DNA from 2 places in the Psychrobacillus sp. FSL K6-2843 genome. Region 2 is predicted to be linked to the other one. Evidence: riboswitches for the same ligand, from Rfam matches in the RefSeq annotation. Region 2 holds a riboswitch; the other holds the start of a gene.
What was found. Region 2 has a riboswitch for thiamine pyrophosphate ahead of tenA (thiaminase II). Riboswitches for the same ligand answer to the same signal wherever they lie in the genome.

Region 1: another riboswitch for thiamine pyrophosphate. It lies ahead of MKY94_RS01275 (YkoF family thiamine/hydroxymethylpyrimidine-binding protein); the one in region 2 lies ahead of tenA (thiaminase II).

What each region holds. Positions count from the first base shown of each region.
Region 1 covers NZ_CP152021.1:241,073-247,570, reverse strand. Annotated here, with positions in the region: gene MKY94_RS01285 (ABC transporter substrate-binding protein) at 1-431, opposite strand, end outside; gene MKY94_RS01280 (D-glycerate dehydrogenase) at 958-1,917, opposite strand; TPP riboswitch at 2,073-2,180, shown strand; gene MKY94_RS01275 (YkoF family thiamine/hydroxymethylpyrimidine-binding protein) at 2,257-2,847, shown strand; gene MKY94_RS01270 (ECF transporter S component) at 2,840-3,421, shown strand; gene MKY94_RS01265 (ABC transporter ATP-binding protein) at 3,414-4,778, shown strand; gene MKY94_RS01260 (energy-coupling factor transporter transmembrane component T) at 4,768-5,523, shown strand; gene MKY94_RS01255 (EAL domain-containing protein) at 5,577-6,498, opposite strand, start outside.
Region 2 covers NZ_CP152021.1:3,359,002-3,365,499, reverse strand. Annotated here, with positions in the region: gene MKY94_RS17115 (YdhK family protein) at 1-237, shown strand, start outside; gene MKY94_RS17110 (hypothetical protein) at 576-764, shown strand; gene rlmD (23S rRNA (uracil(1939)-C(5))-methyltransferase RlmD) at 892-2,253, shown strand; TPP riboswitch at 2,456-2,553, shown strand; TPP riboswitch at 2,613-2,710, shown strand; gene tenA (thiaminase II) at 2,784-3,473, shown strand; gene thiM (hydroxyethylthiazole kinase) at 3,514-4,197, shown strand; gene thiD (bifunctional hydroxymethylpyrimidine kinase/phosphomethylpyrimidine kinase) at 4,194-5,006, shown strand; gene thiE (thiamine phosphate synthase) at 4,997-5,608, shown strand; gene MKY94_RS17080 (DegV family protein) at 6,121-6,498, shown strand, end outside.

The DNA of each region.
Region 1 (6,498 bases), 1.0 Mb from region 2:
TCTTGAACTGTCTTTAAATCTGGAGCGATTGGTTCAATTCCTCGTTCTGCATCTCCCTCTATCACGTAAGTTGGAACATATAATCCTTGCGCGTTATCAGCGAAATTAGTAGCTACCTTCATGATATTTCCACTTTCAATTGCTTTTTCGTAGACATCTTTAATGTTATCGGTCCATACTTCCATATAGACATTTATGTCGCCCTTTTCAAGTGATTGCATCGTAGCTGCTGTTGTTCCACTTGTTACCTCGGTTTCATAACCATAACCTTCTTCGATGATAGTTTGAGCAATGCTGTTGTGTAGGCGTATACTATCCCATCCTGCATCAGCAAACTTAATCACCTCAATACTGTCTTTGCTTGTCTCGTTACCACAAGCTGTAAGTACTAAAAGCATGCAAAGTGAAAAAAATAACATAATTTTTTTCATTAGTCTGACTACCTCTTTTCATTCAATTTTTAAATTAGACGTTCGATCGTTCCTCCTTCAATACCTATAAAATAACTGCTAAAATTTCAAAACAATTAAACTTCCTAATACTGAATTTAAAGGACGCCTAATTTATAACTACTAATACTACTAAACAAATTTGTATATTGCAAATTACTTAAAGAGATAGTTGTTAATTTTTTATTTTAATCTGAATATTTAGCATTAATTTAGTAGACCAATACGATTAGATAAATAGGTAAATATTGTACAATATTCTCGTTTAAAAACAGTAATTTTTATCAAGTATTTGATAGATAGTGCTTTTGTATAGTTTTAATTGAAAAGTGCATGCTCACTTGCTTTCTACTAGATTAGGACATAGGATAGTAAGCTTGATTTCAGGTGGACACTTTCTGTTGGGTGAGCGATAAGCCATCCCCGTCGCATACTTACACCTTTCTTACCTCATAAAAAATGCCATGAATACTGGATTCATGGCAGCCTAGATTATAATTTTTTTCCTTTAAACAACTCGATTGTCAGGTTCTTGTCCCTCTAAAACATTTTCAATTGCTTTAGCATTTATTTGCATCATAGCAAGTCTCGTATGAATACTTGCACTGCCTATATGGGGGAGGACTGTAACATTAGGCAAGGTTAAGAGTGGATGATCTAAAGGAACAGGCTCCGTCTCAAAAACATCTAGTCCAGCGGCCCATATTCTTTTATTTAGGAGGGCATCATAAAGGGATTGCTCATCTACGATTCCGCCACGTGCAACATTAATAAGAGCAGAGGTTTCCTTCATCAATCCTAACTCTTTTTTTCCAATCATCCTTTTAGTTTCTGGAGTTAGAGGCGTCAATATTACAACAAAATCAGATTCTTGCAATAATGTTTCTAGCTCCACATATGTAAAGTTATTTTGTTGCTCTGCCTCTAATTTTCTTGTTCTATTATGATATAAGACTTTCATATTAAAACCCTTCGCACGTCTTGCTACCGCTTCACCGATTCTTCCCATGCCTATGATTCCTAACGTAGCTCCAAAAACGTCCATTCCCGTCAGCTGCATCGGTGTCCATGATTTCCATTTACCTGCACGAATATCCTGTTCTGCTTCGGTAATACGACGAGCAGTAGCCAATAACAACGCAAAGGTTAGGTCTGCAGTTGTCTCAGTTAATACACCAGGAGTATTTGTTACCATCACCCCTTTTTCTTTCGCTGCTTCCACATCAATATTATTGAAGCCAACCGCTAGATTACTGATAATTTTTAAATTCGGTAGACTTTCTATAAGTTCCCGGTCCACTTTATCAGAGAGAACAGTCCACAGGGCATGGACGTCCTTTGCTTCCTTTTTTATATCTTCATAATCCATTGGAGTTTCCTCGCTGTGCCACATATTCACCTCAAATTTTTCTCTTAATGGCTGTACAATTTCCTCCGGTAATTTTCGAGTAATAAAAATTTTGTCCATTTAGTTTCCTCCTTATGTTTTCTGATAATTTAAGCATGGACGATTAGAGAAAAGAATTCAACCATATTTACAATTATATTTTTATACGCTATACTGTGGGCACATAAAGAAAACAAATTGTGTAAATTTATACACAACTGTAAAACTACATACCGTTTCTGCACTAGGGGTGCCCACTTTGGCTGTGATGAGAGCTTTTTAGCTCCGATCCCTTATTACTCGATCAGGATAATACCTGCGTGAGGAAGTGCGGTGACTTTCCTTTTTTCATAAGGGTTAGTGGCTGCATCTTCACGGATGTAGCTTTTTTTTATGAAAAAATTGAGGGAGGTTTTTAGGATGGAATGTGGTTTAAGTCCAATTGTAGGGTTTCGTTTTTCCCTACATCCGATGAGCAATGAATTTGTAAGTATTATTAAAGGTGCACTACAGAATACAGATGTATCCAATGTGTGGATGCATACGGATGATGTCTCAACCGTTATCAGAGGAAAACAAGTTCATGTATTTAATGTGGCAAAATCTATTACTCTGAATGCTGCCAAAACAGGGGTACATGTAGCTCTTTCTGGAACATTTTCAGCGGGTTGTCCCGGCGACACCACTGCTGACGTTTATTTAGACAAGGGAGATAAAGTGACAAATAAGGATGAAACAAACCAATATGTTTCTTCTCAATTTGCTTTATACCCTATGAACAATCCTAACTATATGGATGTGATCTACAGAGAGATTGAGCACGCTAAAGTGAAGGGTGTATTCAATGAATCTATGCATTATGCTAGCGGGATTCATGGGGATATCCATGACGTGTTTGCTTATTATGAGGCAGCCTTCAGCAGAGCTAGATCAGAAGAGCACAAGCATTTAGTGATGACTTTATCGATGAGCATTAATAGCCCTTCTCACGGAGATGACCTCCATGCTTAAATCATGGAAGCTAAAAGAAATTGTTTTAATGTCGGTCTTTGCAGTAGTGTTTGGGATTGTTTATTTACTCTTCCTTCATGTAGGAAACATTTGGTCTGGCTTCGTCGGACCAATCGCATATGAGTGGATTTTTGGTGTTTGGTTTATCGTTTCAATTATCTGTATGTACATCATTCGGAAACCTGGGGCGGCGGTTATCTCGGAAACTATCGCAGCAGCAATAGAGGTACTTTTAGGTAATGCCGTCGGGCCACGTCTTATCCTTTCTGGTGTCATACAAGGTCTAGGTGCCGAGGCTGTATTCGCCGCTACACGTTACAAACGGTTTGACCTTTGGGTTTTAATGCTTGCGGGAGCAGGATCCGCAGTTTTTAGCTTTGTGTATGGCTATTTCTTAGGAGGATTTGCCGTTTATACCACTGGATATGTAGTTTTCATGCTAGTTGTTCGTATTTTTAGTGGAACTCTCATTGCTGGTTTAGGTGGAAAAGCTGTAGCTGACGGCTTGCTTGCCACTGGTTCGTTAAGAGGATATGCTATTTCGCGTTCAAAAAAAGGTGATATTCGTGCCTAAAGTTATCCATTTTGAAGATGTCACCTTTTCTTATCCAGACAAGGATACTGCTGTTCTATCAAACTTTTCTATGTCTATCGAAAAAGGAGAGCGTGTCGTCATAACCGGACCAAGCGGCTGTGGAAAGAGCACTTTACTTTATTTGTGCAATCGTCTCTATCCAGAAAATTGCGATGGCATAGTGTCCGGTAGAATAGAACTTTTTGGTAAAGAAAATGATTCCTATCGACCTGGCGAGGTCAATCATCGTATCGCAACAGTATTTCAAGATCCCGATGCACAATTTTGTATGCCAACTGTAGAGGAAGAGCTTGCTTTTACTTTAGAGAATTTACTCGTCGCACGGGAAGAAATGGAGACGAAGATTTCTGAAGTATTGGAGTTAACTAGGTTAACGGATTATCGACATTCCATCATTCAATCGCTTTCTGGAGGTATGAAGCAAAGGGTTGCCACTGCTTGTGCAATGATTATGGAGCCAGAAATATTATTGTTAGATGAGCCTATCACCCATCTGGACCCGTATACCGCAAAACAATATATTGAATGGTTGGACTTACTTCAGCAAAAATCGAGTATAACCATCTTAGCGATTGAGCATAGACTCGACCTATGGGACAACTTCTTTCATCGAACAATTAAGTTAAAGGAAGATAGAATTCCGTATGAAAGCTATACCAAAAGGAAGAGCATGGTTCAAGCAGAAAAGTCTCTGCATGTGGAAAATATTAGTACAAAGCATTTTTTACAGCCAACTTCATTCTCTTTAAATAAAGGAGAAATCGCAGTGCTAGCTGGACCAAATGGCAGTGGGAAATCTACATTATTGAAGGCTCTTTCAGGTATTTTACCCTCTAATGGCAAAGTAAAGCCTAGCATGTTAGGCTATGTACCTCAATCACCAGAATTTTTGTTTATTACAGGGCAAGTGAAGGAAGAGGTTTCTTTCGGTGGTGTTCAAAATACGGAGGAAATGTTGGAGCGACTGAATTTATCTACTGTTTCAGATGCACATCCTTTTTCAATCAGTCATGGGCAAAAAAGGCGCCTAGCTATAGCCATTATGCTTTGTCAGAATCGTGAAGTGATACTGATGGATGAGCCTACTTCTGGCCAGGACTCCGCTACTTTAGCCGAACTGTTTAAAGTAATTGATAATCGTTCTAAGGCAGGTACTACCTTCCTAATTGTTACACATGATATGGAGTTTGCTTATAAGGTTGCAGACACCATTTTACTAATGAAAGACGGAGCAATTACAGGAAAATATCACTCTGACAGCTTTTGGGGTAAAGAAGATTTACTGCTAGAACATCAATTACTCTCACCTAGACGAGGTGCTCTCTATGCACACTAGCCTACATAGGATGAATCCGTCTGTTAAGTTTGTGATAGTAATGATTTGCATGCTGACACTTGCGTTTTTTTTCAATCCATGGACTCCACTTATTTTTTGGTTAAGTATTATTGTGGTGCAAATCTTTTTAAGCCATATATCCTGGAGAAAATGGGGCTTACTGATGCTACCATTTTTTATAGCAGCATTTGGCTATCTTTGGACTACTCTTTTATTTGTAGACAGTAGGACTGGTCCTGTTCTTTGGTCTATCGGTTCTGTTGAAATAACTATGAGTCAACTGAATCACGCCTTGTCCCTAAGCTTTCGCGTTTTAGCTTTTTCTAGCCTAAGCTTGTTATTTGCTTTAACTACCGATCCAATTATATTTATACGTAGCCTAATGCAGCAGTTAAAACTATCTCCAAAAATTGCTTACGGAATTATGGTTGGTTATCAATTTCTACCCCTCTTAAAGGATGAATTTATACTAGTTCAACAGGTACAGAAACTTAGGGGATTGGATGACCAATCAAATATTTTCAAGAGAATAATAGGTTTACGGCGCGTACTAATCCCCATGCTCGCTGGAGCTGTTCGTAAAGCGGAGAAAGTTGCATTTGCTATGGAAGCAAGGGGTTTCACAGGAGAACCAAGAAGGGTTTTTTATCATAAGGTTACTATTGAAAAGAATGATTTCATGTTAGCATTCTTGTTTATTAGTTTATTATTAATCAGTTGTTTCAGTAATTTTTGGTTAGCGTAAAAACAAAGAGAGTGACACCAGACTTGGGTGACACTCTCTTCCTTTAAATACAATCATATTTTATCAGCAAACTTTTGTTTTATATTCTCTTGCCAATGAAATAGTTCTTCTGCTCGCATAGGTTTAGCAAAATAATAACCTTGTAAAATAGGATTTTCGCAGGATGCCCTTAAAAATCCTACCTGTTCTTTTGTTTCCACTCCTTCAAAGACTATTTCTAGTCCGAGTGACGTTCCTAGTGCAATAATAGCCTGTACTATTAAAGAATCTTTATGAGAATTTGGAACTTCCTCAATAAATGTTTTGTCAATCTTTAAGGTAGAGATTGGTATTTGCTTTAAATAAGAAAGTGAGGATACCCCTGTTCCAAAGTCATCCAGGGCAACAGAGAAACCTTTCTCCCTAAATACTCCTACCGCCCGCATTGCTTCTTCAATATTACTTACAAAGCTAGTTTCCGTAATTTCTAACTCTATTTCATTTGGACAGATTTCATAACTACTTGTAATACTTATCAAACGTTTTAGTAGAGCTGAAGAGGTAACATAATGTCCAGGTATATTAATCGCTACTTTTCCTAGTGAAATATTTTCTTTCTTCCATTGGTACATTTGTTTACAAGCCTGTTCTACAATCCAGTCCGTTACCATTTCCATCTTCGAATTTTCCTCTAGTATAGGGACAAAGACAGCCGGAGACAAAAAACCATATTTTGAATTATTCCATCTTAGAAGAACCTCTACTCCTGCTACTTCCACATTTCGTAGATTTATTTTTGGTTGATACACGAGATATAACTCTTTGTTAATCATTGCTTTTTCAATTCCATCGACTAATTCTTTTTCAAACGTATGCGTATGTATGACCGGATCAAACATAATTACTTCATGTTTATGTTCAATGGAAGAGTCATTAAACACAGCTAGGGCATTCGAATAGATTGAATGAAGGTCTCGATAATCCTTTACCGCGGAA
Region 2 (6,498 bases):
GAGAATCACAAATGGGTAATTCAAGAAGAAATAAAAAATGCCGGTGATCAACCTTTAAAACCAGGAACAGAAGTTACCATTGAAGCTGACCATATGGCTGGAATGGAAGGTGCTAATGCAGAAATTGACTCATCAGAAGCTACGACCGTATATATGGTAGATTACATTTCAACTACAGACGGGGAAGCAGTTACAAATCATAAGTGGGTAACAGAAAGTGAACTATCAGCAAAATAAACTAAAATTTTTATAACTTTCACGAAAGAGTTTGTTTGAAGTTGCGGAAGAAATGTCAATATTATGATTCCACTTCTATAGGGAAAACTGCAGAACAGATACTTCTTTCTTAAAATTACTTTCTAAAAATAAAAATGGCGTTGATGCCATGCTGCTTTTTTGGGTTGTATAGACTATTATCAAAAAGAAATTTAATGTATTTTGAGATTTTAAAAATTATAATTTTTTTTAATATATAGTTTTATAATTTTCCAAAAAATGTATACTTTTCTTTTGTTTAATGAGATACTATGGTAATAACAATGATAAATTGTTAATGCCATAAATTGGAGTTGAACATGTTTGTGATTGCACGTAGCACGAATGGTGTTACAGAAGTGTTGAAAAATTCAAATAGCCAACTGATAAAAGTATTTTACAATCTTGAAGAGGCCGAGCAATTTGTAGCTCGGTTAAACAAAAGTATATTACCTGAGAAGCAGTGGACTGTCATAGAGGATTCATTAATGTTAAAGTTAAACGAGTAAGGAAATTTTCCTTACTTTTTTTTGTGGGTAAAAAAAGTGAGAAATTTAATACACTTAAGCTACCTGATACTATTGGACGCCTATATTTGATATAATAATATCCATTACACAAGAACGGAGATTTAAAGTGAACACACCAGTAAAAAAGAATGATCAGTTAGCGGTTTATATAGAGGATTTGACACATGATGGATCTGGCGTTGCTAAGGTCGACGGCTATCCACTATTCATACATGGTGGTCTGCCAGATGAAAAAGCGGAAGTACGTGTTTTAAAAACATTAAAGAACTATGGCTTTGCCAAATTATTAAATATTGTAGAGCCCTCCCCATTTCGTGTAGAAGCTCCATGTCCGGTATTTTATGAATGTGGCGGCTGTCAGCTCCAGCATATCAATTATGAAGGTCAGTTAAAATGGAAAGAAAATATGGTTCGAAATGTTATGCAACGATTAGGTAAGATTGATGCGCCAGTATTACCTGTAAAAGGAATGGACAACCCTTGGGAATATCGTAATAAATCTCAAATTCCATTTGGTTTAGCGGATGGAAAGGTGATTGCAGGGTTCTATCAGGCGAAGTCTCACAGAATTGCAGACACTCCAACTTGTTTGATCCAATCGGATGAAGCTGATCGATTGATGAGAGCATTCAAGGAAAAGGCATTAGAGCTAGATTTAGTCCCTTACAATGAAGACACAAAAAAAGGTCAGCTGCGTCACTTAGTAGTCCGTAAAGGCAGAGCAACTGGCGAAGTGATGGTCGTTTTAGTAACAAAGCATCCTAAGCTTTCAAAGAAGGAAGCAATTATTGAACTTATTAGAGAAGCAGAACCAAAAGTCACCTCGATTATGCAAAATGTCAATTCAAGAAATACGAACGTTATCTTTGGAGACGAAACAAACCTATTGTGGGGGAAACCAACGATTGAGGATTTAATCGGAGATGTCCGATTTGAAATATCTGCTCGTTCCTTTTATCAGGTAAACCCAGAGCAGACAGAAGTATTATATAAACAGGCACTCGATTATGCTCAGCTTTCAGGTGACGAGACAGTGATTGACGCTTATTGCGGAATTGGTACAATCTCTTTGTTCCTAGCACAAAGAGCGAAGCAAGTGTTGGGTGTAGAAATTGTCCCTCAAGCGATTGAGGATGCAAAAAGAAACGCAGAGCTAAATGGCTTCACTAACACATACTTTGAAGCTGGCCCAGCAGAGGAAGTCATTCCACGGTGGTACAAGGAAGGAAAAAATGCAGATGTTCTAGTAGTGGATCCTCCGAGAAAAGGCTGCGACGAAGCACTTCTGACGACAATCATAGAGCAACGCCCAAAACGTGTAGTTTATGTCTCATGTAACCCAGCAACACTTGCACGTGATCTTCGCATTTTAGAAGATGGAGGCTATAAGACACAGGAAATTCAACCAGTGGACATGTTCCCGCAGACGACACATTGCGAAGCTGTCGCTTGGCTGGAACTAGCATAAGTTTTCACAAACGAATTCTGATTTTGGAATTCGTTTTTTTTATTTTTCTCTTACCTAAATTAAGCCTGGAAGAAGCTCCTACTTATGATATAAATTCAATACATCTACTAGGGTCTTTGATTCATTTTTAAATTCGTACTTGAAACGTCGTGATTATTATCTTGTTTGCCGTGGTGCTTTCAGTTAAACTTAGTGTAATTAAATGAATTTGCAGGGGGACACGTTTGTGTTGAGAAGGTAAAACCTGACCCTTAGAACCTGGCTGTTAATACGGACGTAGGGAGCAAAGTACACGATGATCAATATGTACTTACTTAAGCTCCGCGTATTATTTACGTGGAGCTTTTCTTTTGCAAATACTTTAATTGCGGGGGGACACATTGTGTTGAGAAGGTTAAAACCTGACCCTTAGAACCTGACAGTTAACACTGGCGTAGGGAGCAATCATGGGTGTAGTCTACACTTTTTGGGCGTCTCTATTAGAGGCGCCTTTTTTGCACTTACGTCCACCAATTAAGGAGGACAAAAAAATGGAGTTTTGTGAAAAAGTTAGACAGGAGACGCAATTTTATTGGGAGGCTAGTTTTAACCATCCGTTTGTGCAAGGTATTGCTGATGGTAGTTTACCACTCGAAAAGTTCAAGTTTTATATGCTACAGGATGCGTATTATTTAAAGCATTACACAAAAGTCTTAGCTTTAGCAGCTGCAAAGGCAACAAATGATGAGGACATTCAGTACTTTTTAAACAGTGCGAGATTTATTCATGAAGCAGAGCTTGAGCTTCACCGTACAACTTTTCAAGACTTAAATGTAACGGCCGAAGAAATTGAAAATTTTGAGGTGGCACCAGCTACTTATAATTATGTGAGTCATATGTACAATGCAGTACATAATGGCGATGTAACAGAAGCATTTGCTGCTATATTACCTTGCCCTTGGCTCTATCAAGAAATTGGGCAACAGCTTAAGTATGCTCGTCCGAATATACCGCTGTATGCGCAATGGATTGCATTATATGCATCTGACGAAATGCTTCAATCGATCAATAAGCAAAAGTCGATGTTAAATCGTTTTGCGAAGGAACAGCCCATGAAACAAAAGGTTTTAAAGGCACATTTTGAAAAAAGCTGTTATTACGAGTGGATGTTTTGGGAAATGCCATGGACGATGCAAAATTGGACAAAAGGGGTGTATATGAATGAGCCTACAAAAAATTAATCTACAAAAACCTTTAGTGCATTGTATCACCAACTATGTCGTGGCCAATTTTACAGCAAATGGCTTACTAGCAATAGGAGCTTCACCTGTGATGGCCGATGCGGTTAAAGAAGCGGCGGAAATGGCATCAAAATCGAATGCGCTTTTATTAAATATCGGCACATTAAATGAACAGACAATAAAATCAATGCTTCTAGCAGGAAACAGTGCGAATGTGAAGAACATTCCTATAGTTTTTGATCCCGTCGGTGCAGGGGCAACGAATTTTCGATTAGAAACAACGATGGAAATATTACAACAACTTAAAATTAATCTAATTCGGTGTAATGTCGGAGAACTCGCGGCTATTGCAGGTGTTACCTGGCAAGCAAAAGGCGTCGATAGTGGCGTGGGTGAACTTGATGTAGCTGAGACGGCCATGCATGTTGCAAACAAATATAACTGTCTTGTGATTGTGACAGGTGAGCAAGATGTGATTACAGATGGTATCAGAATAGAATGGATCGTAGGTGGTCATGAAAAGGTAACGAAAATGACAGGAAGTGGCTGTCTATTAAGTGCCCTTTGTGCAGCAGAGCTCGCAAGCTGTGAAAATGAATTCGAAGATCTTGCGAATCTACTTCGTGATTATAAACAAGCAAGCTCAAATGCGTATTCAACGATTGGGACATTCCATATGAATTTTCTAAATCAACTTGAATATTTAGCGGAGGGACACCAATGATTACATTAACGATAGCGGGTTCAGATAGTGGAGGCGGAGCAGGCATTCAGGCAGATATTAAAACGTTTCAAGAGCTTGGTGTATTTGGTACAAGTGTTATCACTGCCTTAACCGCCCAAAATACGTTAGGTGTACAGGGCATTTTTCCAACAACAGTACAATTTGTAGAAGCACAATTGAAGGCGGTCCTTGAAGATTTTAATGTGACAGCGATTAAAACAGGCATGTTATTTAATTCAGAGATTATTGAGTGTGTCGCTGCTACACTTAAAAATAGAGGCTTACCTCTTATCGTTGACCCTGTGATGATTGCGAAGGGCGGCGCCAGCTTGCTTCAACAAGAGTCTATACAAGCTCTTAAAAATAAGCTGCTACCCATTGCAACTGTTTGCACACCAAATATACCAGAAGCCGAGGTCATAAGTGGTCGCTCCATTCATACGGAACAAGAACTATTTCTAGCTGCTCAAGATATTATCTCCCTTGGGGTACAATGTGTGGTTATGAAAGGTGGACATTTAGCTGGTGACAAAGCGATTGATGCGGTGTTTATAAAAGGGGAGGTTCCTTTTGTCTTAGAAACGAATCGATTTGAAACTAAACATACGCACGGAACAGGCTGTACATTTTCAGCAGCATTAACAGCAGAAATAGCAAAAGGAAAATCTTTGCAAGAAGCCGTTTTGGAAGCGAAAAAATTTGTCCATTTAGCGATTGGCAATCCATTAAATATTGGGCATGGTTTTGGTCCAACGAATCATTTTGCCTATCGTCAGCTTGAGGGGAAGTGTGATGTTGTATGTCACTAAATCTCGATAAATATTTTATTATGGGTACGATTAATTGTAGGCGTGATCCTTTAGTGGTGTTAGAAGCAGCATTACAAGCCGGTATTACGATGTTTCAATTAAGAGAAAAGGGTGAAAATGCACTTACTGGGGATTCCTATGTACAATTTGCACGTAAATGCCAAAATTTATGTCACGCTTACAAAGTGCCATTTCTAATAAATGACGATGTAGAGCTAGCCTTAAAGCTTAATGCTGATGGGATTCATGTTGGTCAGGATGATTTAAATATTGAAATGTTTCGTAAGCGTGCAGAAAATAAAATCATCGGTGTTTCTGTGCATACGATGGAGGAACTGGAAAAGGCGATTGCAAATGGTGCAGATTATGTTGGGATTGGACCCATTTTTGAAACATCATCAAAAAAAGATGCCGAACCACCAGCAGGGGTTGCATTTTTAAAGAAAGCAAGAACTGACTATCCGAATGTCCCCATTGTAGCAATTGGTGGTATTTCACCAACAAACAGTAGCATCGTACGTGAAGCTGGGGCTAATGGTGTTGCAGTTATTTCTGCCATTAGTCTTAGTGAAGATATTTGGAAGACTGTTAGAGAAATTTAAAGTGAATTTTCGTAGTTAATACAAATATAATTTGTTATAAAATCTATAACTTCATTAATCATTATACGCATTGAAGTATGAAGATAAATATGAAAAGGCTACCTTTAACTATAGCAAGTCCTAGCTAATTGCTTAAACCACTAGCATCAAAGTGTTGCCACATAATGCGAAGCAGTGGCATGGTTGGAATTAGTTTAAAGTAACTAAGCAGACGGTTTAGTAGTGCTATAATGCATTTCTAAACCGTCTGCTTTTATATTTATCCTATTTTTAATCAGATAAGAATGGGGATAAGTAAGTATTGTAGGATTAAACCGAAAAAGAATAGGTGGTTTTACGTCATTGCTAAGCTTAATACCTTGTTTTATCTGTCTAACTTAGTTTTAATATTCCATTACATATGGAAATCTTCTGATTATTAATCTGTATATTTTCCCCTTTTAGTGTATATTTAGGATAACTAAAATAAATAAGTACGCAGCATTGAATGCGTTATTTGAAGGGGATGTACTATGAGAAGGATAATTTTATCAACAGAGAGTGGAGCGGATTTACCGAAGGACCTGGTTGAAAAACATCAAATTCAAGTGGTACCGATGCACGTCATCATGGATGGGAAGGATTATTTAGATGGAGAGCTGCCTGTAGAGGAAGTCTTCGATTATCATAGTCGCACAAAAAAAATTCCATCTACAACAGCAACGAATACACATGAGTATCATGAGTTGTTTATGAAAATCAGAACTAATTTTCCTGAGAGCATCATTATTCACATTGGATATACGTCAAAAGCATCTGCTTCCTTTCAAAGTGCGTTAATTGCAGCGGAGGATTTTGAAAATCTTTTCCTAATTGATACGCTAAACGTGACAGGAGGATTAGCTGCAGTT